2 regions of the Brachybacterium aquaticum genome follow, and region 2 is predicted to be linked to the other one. Evidence: predicted binding sites of a transcription regulator. Region 2 holds the regulator's gene; the other holds the start of a gene.
The links. The regulator LexA, encoded in region 2, represses DNA repair genes until DNA is damaged. The targets are predictions, from matches to a motif close to TCGAACANNTGTTCGA.
Positions count from the first base shown of each region.

Region 1: HNR70_RS13450 (HNH endonuclease signature motif containing protein) is a predicted target of LexA. The motif match lies at 4,409-4,424, and genes of this name have one in related genera.

Region 1 is NZ_JACHLZ010000001.1:3,000,887-3,008,422, forward strand. It holds gene HNR70_RS13440 (aspartate:alanine exchanger family transporter) at 1-1,233, opposite strand, end outside; gene HNR70_RS13445 (Gfo/Idh/MocA family protein) at 1,523-2,611, shown strand; gene HNR70_RS13450 (HNH endonuclease signature motif containing protein) at 2,732-4,348, opposite strand; gene HNR70_RS13455 (MarR family winged helix-turn-helix transcriptional regulator) at 4,565-5,086, shown strand; gene HNR70_RS13460 (MFS transporter) at 5,200-6,516, shown strand; gene HNR70_RS13465 (sulfite exporter TauE/SafE family protein) at 6,644-7,381, shown strand; gene HNR70_RS13470 (SRPBCC domain-containing protein) at 7,443-7,536, opposite strand, start outside.
Region 2 is NZ_JACHLZ010000001.1:2,070,315-2,077,850, forward strand. It holds gene nrdR (transcriptional regulator NrdR) at 1-116, opposite strand, end outside; gene HNR70_RS09265 (LysM peptidoglycan-binding domain-containing protein) at 145-537, opposite strand; gene lexA (transcriptional repressor LexA) at 731-1,429, shown strand; gene HNR70_RS09275 (ATP-dependent DNA helicase) at 1,523-3,544, opposite strand; gene hflX (GTPase HflX) at 3,580-5,196, opposite strand; gene HNR70_RS09285 (class I SAM-dependent methyltransferase) at 5,340-5,954, shown strand; gene dapF (diaminopimelate epimerase) at 6,021-6,869, opposite strand; gene miaA (tRNA (adenosine(37)-N6)-dimethylallyltransferase MiaA) at 6,880-7,536, opposite strand, start outside.

The DNA.
Region 1 (7,536 bases), 930 kb from region 2:
GCGCACGGTCGCGTTCGCGCCGCCCGGCAGGGACCACACGATCGGGCCGGTGCGGCGCAGCGCCCCGAGCGCCATGCCGACGATGAGGGGGCCGGCGGCGGGGCCGAGGGCGAAGCTGCCGCCGCCCGGCATGGGCACGCTGACCAGGCCGACGGCGACGCCGAGCACGAGTCCGAGGCCCACGGAGAGGGCGTCGAGCTCGCTGGCCTTGCGGTCGGAGTCCCCGAGGTAGGCGTGGACGTCCTCGAGCTTCCGGCGGTCCACGACCACGGCGATCCGATCCCCGGGCTCCAGGACGAGGTCGTCGCGGGCGAGCAGCTCGAGGTCGCCGCGCCGCACGCGGGTGACCACGGCGCCGAAGCGGACGGGCAGGCTCAGCTCGGCGATGGAGCGGGAGGCGAGGTCGGGGTTGGAGACGGTCAGGCGCGTGAACTCGACGAGGGAGCGGTCGTGGGCGATGTGCCGGTCGGAGATCTCGCCGAGCTCGGCGATGACCTCGTCGACCGCCTCCGGCATGCCGACGGCGACCACCTCGTCCCCGGCCAGCAGGTCCTCGCCGGGGACGATGACGCGCACCTTCCCGTCGCGGCGCAGGTAGGAGAAGCGCACGCGCTGCTCGTGCCACTGGGGCACATCGCGCAGGTTCACGGCATGGTCTACCCGCACGGTCGCCGAGCGCAGGCTCTTCCCGGCGAGCGCAGGGGTGTCCTTCCGGCCCGGCCAGGCGCGGGTGACGACGGTGGAGACGAGCACGATCCCGACGATCACGCCGATCGGGTAGCCGAAGGCGTAGCCGACCGACGGGCCGGCCGTCCCGGTCAAGCGCGAGGCGGCGTCCAGCGCCGGGGCGGCGGTGAGCGCGCCGGTGAACAGACCCAGGGTCAGGTCCTGCTGGAGGCCGAGGACGTGGCCGAGCACGATCGTGGCGATCGCGGCGAGGACGGTGCTGCCGGTCGCGGCGGCCAGCAGCGGCAGCTGCCTGTTCAGGGTGGTGAAGAAGGCGGCACCCGCGGAGATGCCGACGGTGTAGACGAACAGCGCCAGGCCCAGCGACTGCACGATCTGCATCCCGTCGCCGAGCTGCGGGGCGATCGCCGAGAGGGCCAGGCCCGTGAACAGGGCGCCGGCGGCGCCGAAGCGGACGCGGCCGAAGGGGATCGCGCCGAGCACGGCGCCGGTCGCGACGACCAGGAACAGCGTGAGCAGGGGGCTGCTCGCGAGGACCACGATCACGCTGCTCCTTCCCGTGCCCGCGAGGGGCCGACGGGGGTGGGCGCGCTGGTCGCGGGCACCTCGATGTGGCGTTCGGGTCCAGGGTAGGCCCGACGGGGCGGCGACGTGGGGCCGGGTTGTCCGAGGTCACGCCGACGGGACGGTAGGTGCGGCCGACGGCGGGTGGTGCGGGGCGCCCGTTCGGACCTGGCAACCTCCGGCACCCCTCCCCGTCGGCCGTCGTGATGCACGACACTGGCAGGGACTGCGTCCGGGCGCCCGCCCGCACACTCGACCGAAAGGACTGTCGATGGCCGTCTCCGAAGGAGCCAACTACGCCCCCGCCGCGATGCCGAAGACGGTGGTGGACCCGGGCGAGTTCGTGTTCGCCGCGATGCACCTGGACCACGGCCACATCGGAGGCATGACCCAAGGTCTGCTGGGCGCCGGCGCGACGCTGAAGTGGGTGTACGACCCGCAGCCGGAGCGCATCGCCGCGTTCAAGGAGCGGTTCCCCGAGGTGCAGGTCGCCTCGAGCGAGGAGGAGGTCCTCGCCGATCCCGAGGTGCACCTGGTCGCCGCCGCCGCAGTCCCGTCCGAGCGCGCACCGCTGGGCATCCGGGTGATGGAGGCCGGCAAGGACTACTTCACCGACAAGACGCCGCTGATCACGCTCGAGCAGCTCGCCGAGGCGAAGGCCGCCGTGGAGCGCACCGGCCGGAAGTACATGGTCTATTACTCCGAGCGGATCCACGTCGAGGCCGCCATGCTCGCCACCCAGCTCATCGAGCAGGGCGCGATCGGCAAGGTCATCCAGGTCCAGGGCCAGGGCCCGCACCGCATGGGCGATCCGTCCACCCGCCCCGACTGGTTCTTCGAGCGCGCCCGCTACGGCGGCATCCTCACCGACATCGGCTCCCACAACTTCGAGCAGATGCTCACCTTCACCGGCTCGGAAGACGCCGAGATCCTCTCCTCGGCGATCGGCAACTTCGGCAACCCCGAGCACCCGGAGCTCGACGACTTCGGCGACGCGCACGTCGCGCTGTCCTCCGGCGCTACCGGCTACGTACGCGTGGACTGGTTCACCCCCTCGGGCCTGCGCACCTGGGGCGACGGCCGCTTCTTCGCGATCGGCACCGAGGGCTACATCGAGCTGCGCAAGTACCTCGACGTCACCACCGACAACGGCCCCGACCAGGTCATCCTCGTGGACGGCACGGGCGAGCACCGCCTCGAGGCCCACGGCAAGGTCGGCTACCCGTTCTTCGGCGAGCTGGTCCTGGATGTCCTGAACCGCACCGAGAACGCCATGACCCAGGCCCACGCCTTCAAGGCCGTGGAGCTCGCGCTGACAGCGCAGAAGCAGGCGCGGGAGCTGACCGGCCGGCAGGGCTGAGCCGGGTCAACCTGAGCAGGACCGGATCGAGGGGTCCGACGGGCGTGGTGCCCGTCGGGCCCCTCGTGTGTGCGGGGGGCTTGGCGCGAGAGTCGTGCGGCCGACGGGAGCTCAGTGCTCTCACGCGGCGAGCCGCAGCACGTTCTCGCAGAGCACGTCCACGCAGGCCGCGAGGCTGAAGCCCTCCCCACGGGTGGTCGCGGCGATGCGCTCGGGGTCCGGGTCGACCACGGGCCCGGCGCCATGTGCGAGGTCCGGGTCGGCCGACGGGAGCTCGGAGGTCGGGGCGTCGGGTCCTCCCCCGAGGGCGGTCCCGCGGCGGATCACGAGGTGCTCGAGCATCGCCGGCCATGCCGCCTGCACGGGCATCCCGTCGGAGTCGAGCACCCGGAACCTCGCGCCCTCGCCCGGCGTGACGGTGCGCACCACCCGCAACCCGCCCTCGTGGACCATCACGTGGTGGCGGCGGCACAGCAGCACGAGTCCCTCCAGGTCGGTCGCGCCGCCCTGCGACCAGGGCGTGAGGTGGTGGGCGTCGAGGTGCTTGGTCTGGTGACAGCCGGGGAAGCCGCAGGTCCGATCGCGCAGGCGCAGGGCCCGGCGCTGGGCGCGGGAGGCGAGGCGGCGCGAGCGCCCCAGGTGCAGGATCTCGCCGCCGGCATCGGTGATCGCGACGGACACCTTCCCCGTGCATGCCAGACGCTCGGCGGTGGCGGGTTCGAGGGGTCCGGCGCCGAGCGCTCCGCTGCGCGGAGGCGTTCCCGCGGGAACGTCTGAGGGGTCGGCGGGCTCGCTGGCTGCGGTCGCTGCTGCGGCCGACGGGTCTCGCTCCTCGTCGGGGCGCGCAAGCGTTCCCGCGGGAACGTTCTTCGCGAGCGCCTCGGCGCTGACCTGCACGATCACGACATGACGGTCTTCGCCGGAGCGGTCGTCCGGAGTGGCGTCGAGGTAGGTGCGGGCGAGGTCGTGGAGGGCGTCGGCCCGGCGCTGCTCGAGGGTGGCGTCGGTGGTGACCTCGGCGAGGCGCTCGGCGAGCGGGTCATCGACGGCGGTGGCTGCCGGTGCATCGGCGGCGGAGTTGCGTGAAGCCGAGGCGTCGGCGTGCTCACCCTCAATCTCCGATGGCGGCGCGCTTCCGTCACGGTCCAGTGCGAGCTCGAGGGCGGTGATGACCTCGGCGCCGAGCTCGGCGGGGAGCACTGCGCGGACCTCGACCATCCCGTCGTCGCGCACGAACCAGCGGGCCTGGCGTCGGGCGTCCTGGCCGAGGCGGGAGCCATCCGCCGCACGGAACCCGGCGATCGTCGCGGCGAGCTGCGAGGCGGTCATGGCACGGGCCATCTCCACGAGCACCACCTCGTCGACCCGGTCCGCGACGCGGGTGAGCTCGCGGACCTTGGAGTAGGACAGGCGCCCCCGACGGAACTCGGCGACGGTCAGCGGCATGGAGGGAAGGATCCGCGCGACGCGGACGTGCTCTCGGGCGGTGCCCGGGGACATGGAACAGGACCAGGCGAGCCAGTGCGCGGTGGACTTCAGCCCCACGTAGTGGCCGACCCCGCCGCGGGCCTCGAACTCGGAGAGCATCAGCAGGAACTCGCAGGTCGCCGCCGCGAGGAGCGCCGCGCGCTGCTGGATCTGCTGTCCCATCTCCTCGGCCTCCTCGGCGGTGAGGGGCTCGGGCGGGGGCGGGTCCTCGCCCGTCGGGCGGGAGGGATGCGGAGTGGCGAGGGTCATGGCGGTCTCCCGGGGTGTGCGGCAGAAGCGTGCGGCAAAAGCGTGCGACGGACGGCGGGATCGGACGGGCGTTCGAGTGCGTCCGTCCAGTCCAGTCGCCCTGCGCACACGGCGCATCCCCCGGGCCGGGAATGTGGACGAAGCGGCGCTGTGGAGGAACCGTCACACCTCGCCCCCTTTTGCCATAGTTAGCATTGCGAACTACTATCAGTCGTCGTGACCAGAACTTCTCTGCCCTCCGCGACCGGTGACGAGCGCCCGGCGGCGCCCGACGCCGCGGCCACCTCCAGCACCGAGTCCGCGCCCGGCAACCCCTCCCGCGAGGAGCTGCCCCAGCACCTCGCGCTGGTGTGCAGCCTGTTCGCCCGCATGGCGGCCCGACGGTCCGAGGTGGGCGTCGGCACCGTGTCCTGGCGGGTGGTGGCCACGATCGAGCGCTTCGGGAAGCTGCGGCTGAGCGAGATCGCCGAGCGCGAGCGCGTCTCGCGCCCCACGGCGACCACGGTCATCAAGCGGCTCGAGGAGGAGGGGCTGGTGCGTCGGGAGCCGGACCCCACCGACTCCCGCTCCGTCCTGGTCAGCACCACCGACAAGGGCTCGGCGCAGCTGGCGATCTGGCGCGAGCAGCTCGCCGTCGGCGTCGGCTCCCTGCTCGAGCACCTGCCCGAGGAGGATCTGGCGACCCTCTCCCGGGCCTCGGAGATCCTCGCCGGGGTCCTCGAGGTCCACGACCGCTGATCCCCCGGCCGCTGATCCCCCTGACCGCTGAGGTCCCGTCGGCCGACGGACCCCCGCACCCCTCTGCCCGCCCGCTCCCCCACCCGTCCTCTCCCCACGGAAAGAAGTCCTGTATGAGCAGCACCGAGACCACCACCGGGACCACCTCGGCCCCGGCCCAGGCGGCACCCGCCGCCTCGTCCATCCCGACTCTCCGCGACGCCTTCCACCAGCCCAAGGCCGTGTGGGCGATCGCCTTCGCCGCCACCGTGTCCTTCATGGGCATCGGCCTGGTGGACCCGATCCTCCCCGCGATCAGCTCGCAGCTGGACGCCTCGCCTTCGCAGGCGATGCTGCTGTTCACCAGCTACCTCTTCGTCACTGCGATCGCCATGTTCTTCACCAGCTGGTTCGGCAGCAAGGTGGGCGTGAAGCGCACCCTGCTCGTCGGCCTGGCCTTCGTGGTCGTGTTCGCGGCGCTGGCCTCGACCGCCGGCAGCGTCAACGAGATCATCGGCCTGCGCGCCGGCTGGGGCCTCGGCAACGCCCTGTTCATCTCCACCGCTCTCGCGGCGATCGTCGGGGCGACCGCCGGCCCGTCGGGCGGCGCGATCATCCTGTACGAGACCGCGCTCGGCATCGGCATGGCCCTCGGCCCGCTGCTCGGCGGCCTGCTCGGCACCGTGTCCTGGCGCGCACCGTTCGCCGGCACCGCCGTGCTCATGGGCATCGGCTTCCTCGCCATCGCGATCCTGCTCCAGCGCGAGGCGAAGCCGGCCCCGGTCTCGCCGGTCGCCGCACTGAAGGCCCTGAAGAACCCGGCCCTGCGCACCCTGGCCCTGACCGCCGTGTTCTACAACATCGGCTTCTTCACCCTGCTGGCCTACTCGCCCTTCCCGCTCGAGCACGCCGCGGCCGCCGCCGGCATCGAGTTCGGCGCCATGGGCATCGGCTGGGTCTTCTTCGGCTGGGGCCTGGCGCTCGCGATCACCTCGGTGTTCGTCGCCCCCGTCCTGACCCGCAAGATCGGCCTCATCCCGACGCTGCTGACCACCCTCGGCCTGCTCACCGTCGTGATGCTCGTGCTGACCGTCTTCCACACCTCGATGACCGGGATCGTCACCCTCATCGTCATCGGCGGCCTGCTGCTGGGTGTCATGAACACGGCACTGACCGAGACCGTCATGGAGGCCACCGACCTGCCCCGCGGCGTGGCCAGCTCCGCCTACTCCGGCGTGCGCTTCCTGGGCGGTGCGATCGCCCCGGCCGTCGCCGGCCCGCTCGCGGAGGCGACTACCTCCGGTGCGCCGTACCTGATGGCCGCCGTCTCGCTCGTGCTCAGCATGATCATCCTCGCGATCGGCCGACGCCACCTGTCCCACGTCCGCCAGGAGCACCACCTCACCGCGGCCGAGGAGGTCGAGGCGATCACCGCCGGCGACGAGGTCTGAGGTCCCGGATCTCCGACTGACGTCACCTGAGGAGTAGCCCCCGTCCTGCCGCTGATGCGGCGGGGCGGGGGCTTCTGCCTTCCCCTGGCCGCGACGAGTCCTGCCGGCCACCCCGTACCCTGACCCGATGACCACCCCCGAGCTCCTGGCCCTGCTGGGCCTGGCGCTGACGATAGTGGTGGGCGCAGTCGCGCAGCGCACCACGGGGATGGGGTTCGCGCTGCTGATCGCGCCGTTCCTGGTGCTGGCGCTCGGGCCGCTCGAGGGGATCCTCGTGACCAATGCGTTCGGGGTGGTCTCGTCGGTGGTGAACCTGGTGCTGATGTGGCGCGACGTGGACTGGCCGCGTGCGGCGGTGCTGGCCCCGATGGGGATCGTCGGCATCGTGCCCGGGGCGCTCGCGGTGCGGTGGCTGCCGGAGGCGCCGCTGGCTGTCGCGGTCGCGGCGCTGATCCTGGTCGCGCTCGCCCTCACGCTGCTGCTGCGGGGCCGGACCTTGCCTCGCTCCCGCGCGCTCGCCGCGGCCGGCGGCTTCACCTCAGGGTTCCTCAACGTCACCGCGGGCGCCGGCGGACCGGGCCTGGTGGTCTACGCGCGCGCCACCGGCTGGCCGCACCACCTGTTCGCCGCGACCGCGCAGCTGCAGTTCATCGTGCTCGGCGCAGCGTCGCTGCTCGCCAAGGGCGCGCTGCCCTCCCTCGCAGCCCCCACCTGGGCGGTGCTGCTGGTCGCCCTCGCGCTCGGCATCGGGATCGGGTCATGGCTCGCGCCGAAGCTCGACCCGGACGTGGGGATGCGGATCGTGATGGTCCTGGCGATCGGCGGGGCACTGCTCGCGCTCGGGCGCGGGCTGCTCGCGCTCTGAGGCGCGCGCTGCCGTCGGCCGACGAACCCTGCCACATCTCGGGCCGCCCGCGCCCGACCCGTCAGCTCCCCAGCGCCTCGTACTCCCCCGCGCGGGGCATGTAGTGGCTGTCCCACACCTCCATGGTGGGGACGTCGCCGCCGCTCAGCGACCCG
Region 2 (7,536 bases):
GAGAAGCGCCGGGAGCAGTTGGGGCACTGGCGTCGGCGCCGGATGGTCGCGCCGTCGTCGGACGTGCGCGAGTCGACGACGCGCGAATCGGGGTGGCGGCAGAACGGGCAGTGCATCCGCTCAGGGTACCGGCACCGCATGCGCTCAGCGGGCGGAGTTCCCCTCGGCAGGCAGCTCGATCTCGGTGCCGGCGGTGATCCGACCGGTGGGCAGGTGGTTGAGCGCGCGGACCTGCGCGACGTACTCCGAGTGGCTCACGCCCTCGGGGGCGTGCTCCTCGGCGTAGCCCCAGAGGGTGTCCCCGGGCTGGACGGTGACGACCGCGGGACGCTCCTCGGTGCCGGCGAGGGCGGCGGGGAGGTCCAGCACCAGCAGGGCGACGGCCGCGACGAGCAGGCCGAGCAGGAAGGCGACGACGGTCAGGAGGAGGCGACCGCGGCGGGTCGGCTCGAGTCGAACGTGCTCTCGAACCGCACGCGCGGGGCGCTGCTCGTCCTGCCGCGGGAAGGGAAGGACCGTGGCGGTATGGGTACGCATCTCCGAACTCCTGTTCGATCGAATTTCTGTGCGACTGTAGCCGTCGGGTCGTGCGACACGCAAGAGGAATCTCGAACACATGTTTGGCTTCCGTCCGGTGCCGCCCTAGTCTGGGGCCACGGACCTACTGAACCGCGAGGGTCCGACAGACGAAGCCAGGACCCCTCACGCCAGGACCTCAGGAGGCCGCACGATGACGACGAGCACCCCCAAGCCGACCCGGGCCCGCGGCGACGCGCCGGCCGATGCGCGCACCGAGGGGCTCACCCGCCGCCAGCGCCTGGTCCTGGAGACGATCAACGAGGCGGTCGCGGCGCGCGGATACCCGCCCACCATGCGGGAGATCGGTGATGCCGTGGGCCTGACCTCGTCCTCGTCGGTCGCCCACCAGCTGCAGACCCTCGAGCGCAAGGGCTTCCTGCGCCGCGATCCCAAGCGTCCGCGCGCCATGGAGGTCGTCATGCCGGATGCGGATGACGCCCCCGCCCCCGCCGCCCCGGAGTCGACCCTCACGCCGCACTCGGTGAACGTGCCTCTGGTGGGCCGGATCGCGGCCGGCATCCCCATCACGGCCGAGGAGCAGGTCGAGGACGTGTTCACCCTGCCCGAGCGGCTCGTCGGAGGCGGGGAGCTCTTCCTGCTGCAGGTGGTCGGCGACTCGATGATCGACGCCGCCATCTGCGACGGCGACTGGGTCGTGGTGCGCTCGCAGTCCACCGCGGAGAAGGGCGAGATCGTCGCCGCGATGATCGACGGCGAGGCGACGGTGAAGACCTTCGTCCAGCGCGACGACCACGTCTGGCTCATGCCCCACAACCCCGCCTTCGCCCCGATCCTCGGCGACCACGCCGAGATCCTCGGCAAGGTCGTGGCGGTGCTGCGCGCCGTCTGAGCGGTTCCAGCCCGCCGCGAGGCGGCGCAGTGCGCTCAGCTCGCCGCGAGGCGGGGCAGTGCGCTCAGCTCGCCGCGAGGCGGGGCAGCGCGCTCAGCTCGCCGCGAGGCGGCGTAGCGCGCCGAGGGCGACCTCGGGGTCGGAGGTCGGCCACAGCGGCGGCATCGACTCGCGCAGGAAGCTCCCGTACCGCGCGGTCGACAGTCGCGGGTCGAGCACCGCGACCATGCCGCGATCGGACTCGGTGCGGATAAGCCGCCCGGCACCCTGGGCGAGCAGCAGCGCGGCGTGCTGGGCCGAGACCGCCATGAACCCGTTGCCGCCGTGCGCACCGATGCGCTCCTGGCGCGCGGCGGTCAGAGGATCATCGGGACGGGGGAAGGGGATCCGGTCGATGGTGACCAGTCGCAGGGAGCGTCCGGCCACGTCCACGCCCTGCCACAGCGTGAGGGTCCCGAACAGGGAGGCGTCCTCGTGCTCGCGGAAGGTGCGCACCAGGTTCGCCATCGAGTCCTCGCCCTGCACGGCGATCGGCAGGTCCAGGCGGGCGCGCACGTGCTCCGCGGCGAGCTCCGCGCCGCGGCGCGAGGAGAACAGGCACAGCGCTCCCCCGCGCGAGGCCTCCACCAGGTCGGTGAGGTGGTCGAGCATCAGCGGGGAGGGCCCCTCGCGGCCCGGCTGAGGGAGGTGCCGGGCGGTGTAGAGGATGCCCTGGCGGCGATAGTCGAAGGGGCTGCCCACGTCGATCCCGGCCCACGCTCCGGAGTCCTCCGTGCGCGGCAGCGCGTCGGCGTCCATGCGCCCGGAGCGGGCGAGGCCCACCTCCCCCGCGGCGGGCTCGAAGCGGCCGCCGAGGGCGAGGGTGGCGGAGGTGAGCACGGCGGTGCGTTCCTCGAGGATGGCGCCGCGCATCGCGCCGGCGACGCTGAGCGGGGCGACCTGGAGGGAGACCCGCCCGGTGGCCTGGCCGCGGGAGACGGAGACGACGTCGTCCTCCCCCGGGTCGGTGAGGCGCTCGCAGACGTCGATGATCTCCTGCAGGTTCGCGCGGACGGTCTTGCGTGCCCCGGCGAGGGAGTCGTCGCCGGCGTCCTTCGCGTCGGAGTGGGCGGTGCGCGCCTCGACGCGCAGCTGCACGATCGCGTCGGCGAGCCGCTCCGGCAGGTCGCCGATGACACGGCCGTCGGGGGCGAGCTCGAGCGCCTCGCGCAGCTCCTCGGAGGCGTCCTCGAGCGCGGTGCCGGCGACCCCGAGCCCGCGCAGTTCGCGGACGGTGGCGCGCAGCAGGCCGGGGCTGAGCTGGTCGGTGACGGCGCTGGTGACGCGGGCGGTGAGGTCGTGGGCCTCGTCGAAGACGACCACGTCGTGGTCGGGGATGATGCCGTGCTTGTCGAAGGCGTCGATGGCGAGCAGGGCGTGGTTGGTGACCACGACGTCCACCTCGCGGGCGATCTCGCGGCTGCGCTCGGCGAAGCAGCTCTCCACCAGTGGGCAGGAGGTGCCGATGCACTGGTTGCCGGTGACGGAGACCTGGCGCCAGGCGCGGTCGGAGACGGCGTCCTCGAGGGAGTCGCGATCGCCGGAGTCGGTCTCGTCGGCCCATTCGCGCAGGCGCTTGACCTGCTCGCCGAGTCGCTCCCCTCCGCTGCGCGAGGGGTCGGTGGAGGCCTCCGCGAACAGGGCCCCGGGCTCGATGTCCACGGGATAGCCGCCGGCGATCTTGTGCTTGCACAGGTAGTTCGCGCGGCCCTTGAGCAGGGCGAAGGTGGGGGTGCGCGGCAGGTGCGGGGCGAGCGCCTCCACGAGCCGCGGCAGGTCCTTGCGCACGATCTGGGTCTGCAGCGCGATGGTGGCGGTGGAGACCACCACGGGCCGGCCGCTCGCCAGGGCGTGGCGCAGCGCGGGCACGAGGTACCCGAGCGACTTGCCGGTGCCGGTGCCGGCCTGGACCAGCAGGTGACGGCCGCCGGACATGGCGGTGTCCACGGCCTCGGCCATGGCCTGCTGGCCGGGGCGGGGCGAGCCGCCGACGGCGGCGACCGCGGCCTCCATCAGGGTGCCCAGCGGCACGTCCCCCGCCGCAGGGACGGCGGGGTGCTCGGGCGCTGCGGTCATCGGCTCAGCGTATCGGCCGCCCGGGCCCTCCCCGCTCAGGCCGCGCCGTGCAGCTCTGCGGCGAGCGCCTCATCCACGAGGGCGTGCACGCGCGTGCCCTCCATGAGGTGCTCCTCCTCCTCGAGCATCTCGCCGGTGGTGTGTACACGGGAGACGAGGTCCCCGCGGGAGTAGGGCACCACCACGTCCACCTCGACGGCGGGGCGCGGGAGGTGCTCGGCGATCAGCTCGCGCAGCTCCTCGATGCCCTCGCCGGTGCGGGCGGAGACGACGACGCTCTCCCCCACCTGGCTGCGCAGGCGGGCGATGGTCTCGGGTTCGGCGAGGTCGGCCTTGTTCAGCACCACGATCTCGGGCACGTCGAAGCCCTCGATCTCGCCGAGCACGGTGCGCACGGCGGTGATCTGCCCCTCCGGGTCCGGGTGGGAGGCATCCACGACGTGCAGCAGCAGGTCCGAGCCGCCGACCTCCTCCAGGGTGGAGCGGAAGGCCTCGACCAGCTGGGTGGGCAGGTGGCGCACGAAGCCGACGGTGTCGGCGAAGGTGAACTCGCGCCCGTCCGGGGTGGTGGCGCGGCGGACCGTCGGGTCCAGGGTCGCGAACAGGGCGTTCTCGACGAGCACGCCCGCGCCGGTGAGGCGGTTCAGCAGGGAGGACTTCCCGGCGTTGGTGTAGCCGGCGATCGCGACGGCCGGCACCTGGTGGCGGGTGCGGTCGGCGCGCTGGGCCTCGCGACCGGGAGCCATCTCCTTGATCTCCCGGCGGAGCTTGGCCATGCGGTCGCGGATGCGCCGACGGTCCAGCTCGATCTTGGTCTCACCGGGACCGCGCGAGCCCATGCCCGCGCCGCCGGCGGCGACGCGACCGCCGGCCTGACGGGACATCGACTCGCCCCAGCCGCGCAGACGCGGCAGGAGGTACTCGAGCTGGGCGAGCTCGACCTGCGCCTTGCCCTCGCGGGACTTGGCGTGCTGGGCGAAGATGTCCAGGATCAGGGCGGTCCGGTCGACGACCTTGACCTTGACGATGTCCTCGAGAGCGCGGCGCTGGCCGGGGGCGAGCTCGCCGTCGGCGATCACGGTGTCCGCACCGGTCTCGGCGACGATCTCGGCCAGCTCCGCAGCCTTGCCCTTGCCCAGGAACGTGGCAGGGTCGGGGTGGGCGCGGCGCTGGAGGATCCCGTCGAGCACCTCGGAACCCGCGGTCTCGGCGAGCGCAGCGAGCTCGCGCAGGCTGTTCTCGGCCTCGTCGGCGTTGCCGGAGGTGTACAGGCCCGCGAGGACCACGCGCTCCAGGCGCAGCTGGCGGTACTCGACCTCGGTGACGTCCTCGAGCTCGGTGGAGAGCCCGGCGACGCGGCGCAGCGCCTGGCGGTCGGCGAGGTCGTACTGCTCCCCGTCGGTCTCGGAGCCGTAGGTCACGGCGGAGACGGAGGCGTCGCCGCGGGCGAGGATCCGCTCGGTGAGGGGGTCGCGTCGGCGAGTGGCGGGAGTGCCGTCGGTCGCGGGGGTCCCGTCGGCCGACGGGGCCGGGCGGGTCGGGGCGCCGGTCGCGTCCGCGTCCGTCGGGAGTGCGTCGGCCCCGGCTCCTCCCGTGGTGGTCCCGTCGACGTCGAGGTCGGAATCGGGGTCGGGATGGAAGGCGATGGGCACGATCGGGGTTCTCCTTCGGTCGGAAACGGGTTCCCCAAGAATCCCACGTCCCCGCGCCCGGGTCGAGAGATTTTGCGCTGGGCGGAGCGCGGATCACGCCCAGGCGGGCCGGGACGCGGGCTGCGGCTCCGTATCCTGCTCGGGTGGACGAGCACTACTTCACCGCCTCCCCCTCCGCCGAGGACCGTCGCTTCCCGCTCCGGGTGCGCCTGGCCGATCGCGACCTGGACCTGGTCTCCTCGACCGCGGTGTTCAGCGGGCACGGGCTGGACAAGGCGACCGCCGTGCTGCTGGACCGCCTCGACGAGATCGCCGAGCCGCCCGCGGACGGCGTGATCCTGGACCTCGGCTGCGGGTGGGGGCCGATCGCGCTGACCGCGGCGCTGCTGCACCCGGACGCCGAGGTGTGGGCGGTGGACGTCAGCGAGCGGGCCCGGGAGCTCACGCGCGAGAATGCCCGCCGGGCGGGCGCGGAGAACCTCCGCGTCATCGCGCCCGACGAGGTGCCCGCGGACCTGGCTCTCGATGCGCTCTGGTCCAATCCCCCGATCCGCATCGGGAAGCCGGCGCTGCATGCGCTGCTTCTGGAGTGGACGGCGCGGCTGCGGCCGACGGGCACGGCCGCGCTCGTGGTCGGCAAGAACCTCGGCGCCGATCCGCTGGCGCGCTGGCTCGGCGAGCAGCTGCCGGCGCGTCCGGTGCGCAAGGCCGCGAGTGCGAAGGGCTTCCGGATCCTCGAGATCGGACCCGGGGACTGAGACCCGAGAACTGAGAGCCGAGAACTGAGAACTGAGAGCCGGCCTCCGGCGCTGGACCGTCGCGGCTCAGACCAGGGTGGTCCCGTCGGCGACGAGCTGGGCGGGGCCGGTGAGGGTGACCTCGCCGTCGTCGGTCCAGCCCACCTGGAGGCGGCCGCCGGGGACGTCCACGGTCCAGGGGGTGCAGGACTCGTCCCCGGCGCGCAGGGCGGAGGCGACGGCGACGGCCGCGACGCCGGTGCCGCAGGAGCGGGTCTCGCCCACGCCGCGCTCGTGGACGCGCATGGCGACGTGGTGGTCGCCGCGCAGGGTGACCAGCTCGATGTTCGCGCCGTCCGCGGGTTCGGGGTCGAGCGCCGGGCGGCGGGTGAGGTCGAGGTCCTCGAGCACCACGTCGTCGGGCAGGAACGCGACGGCGTGGGGGTTGCCCATGTCGACGTCGGTCGCCTCGAGCCGGTGCCCGGCGATCTCGACGGTCCGCGCACCGGGTGTGCTGCGGGAGGCGCCCATGCCCACGCGGACGCTCCACGGGGCGCCGTCGCTCGCGGCGTCCTCGAGGATGTCGACGGTGCGGACGCCGGCGCGGGTGAGGATCTCGAAGCGGTCGGAGTCCACGTGCCCGGCGCGGCGCAGGTGCGCGGCCAGGACCCGCACGCCGTTGCCGCACATCTCGGCGATGGAGCCGTCGGCGTTGCGGTAATCCATGAACCACTCGGGCGCGTCCGCGGGGGCGTCGATACCGGCGTCCTTGGAGCGGACGGCGCGGATCACGCCGTCGCCGCCGATCCCGGCGCGACGGTCGGCCAGGGCGGCGACGGTGGCGGCGTCGAGGCCGAGGGCGCCATCGGGGTCGTCCAGCACCACGAAGTCGTTCTCGGTCCCGTGGCCCTTGGTGAAGGCGATGCTGCGGCTCATGGACAGGAGCCTACGGCGCGGGCGTCCCCGGCGCGGTGACGCCGGTCTCCCCCGGCGCGGCCCGTCCCTCGCGGGCATGCTCCTGGCGGGCAGTGTCCACGAGGGAGAGGGCGCGGGGCAGCAGGTCGTGCCTCAGGGAGGTGTTCGTGTCGGCGTCGAGCCAGTGCACGCGGGCGTCGCGGCGGAACCAGGTGTCCTGTTTGCGCACCAGGCGCCGGGTGCCCACGATCGTCTCCTCGATCGCGGCCTCGCAGGTGAGGGTCCCGTCGAGAACGGCGAGGCCCTGCTGGTAGCCGATCGCGCGCCGGGCGGTGAGGCCGCGGTCCAGGCCCCGCTCGCGCAGGGCGCGGATCTCGTCGAGGAGCCCGGCCTCGACCATGCGGTGCACGCGCAGCGCGATCCGCTCGTGCAGCTCGGCACGGTCGCGGCGCAGGCCGATCTGCACGGTGCTCGGGTCCGCGTGGACGGGGCGGGGCAGGAAGGCGGTGAAGGGGCGGCCGGTCAGCTCCCCCACCTCGAGCGCGCGCACGATCCGTCGCGCGTCGCCCGGGCCGATCATGGCGGCAGCCTCGGGATCGCGGCCGGCGAGCTCCCGGTGCAGCGCCGCCGGGCCGATCTCGGCGACGCGCTGCTCGAGGCGGGCGCGGACGGCGGGGTCCGTCGGCGG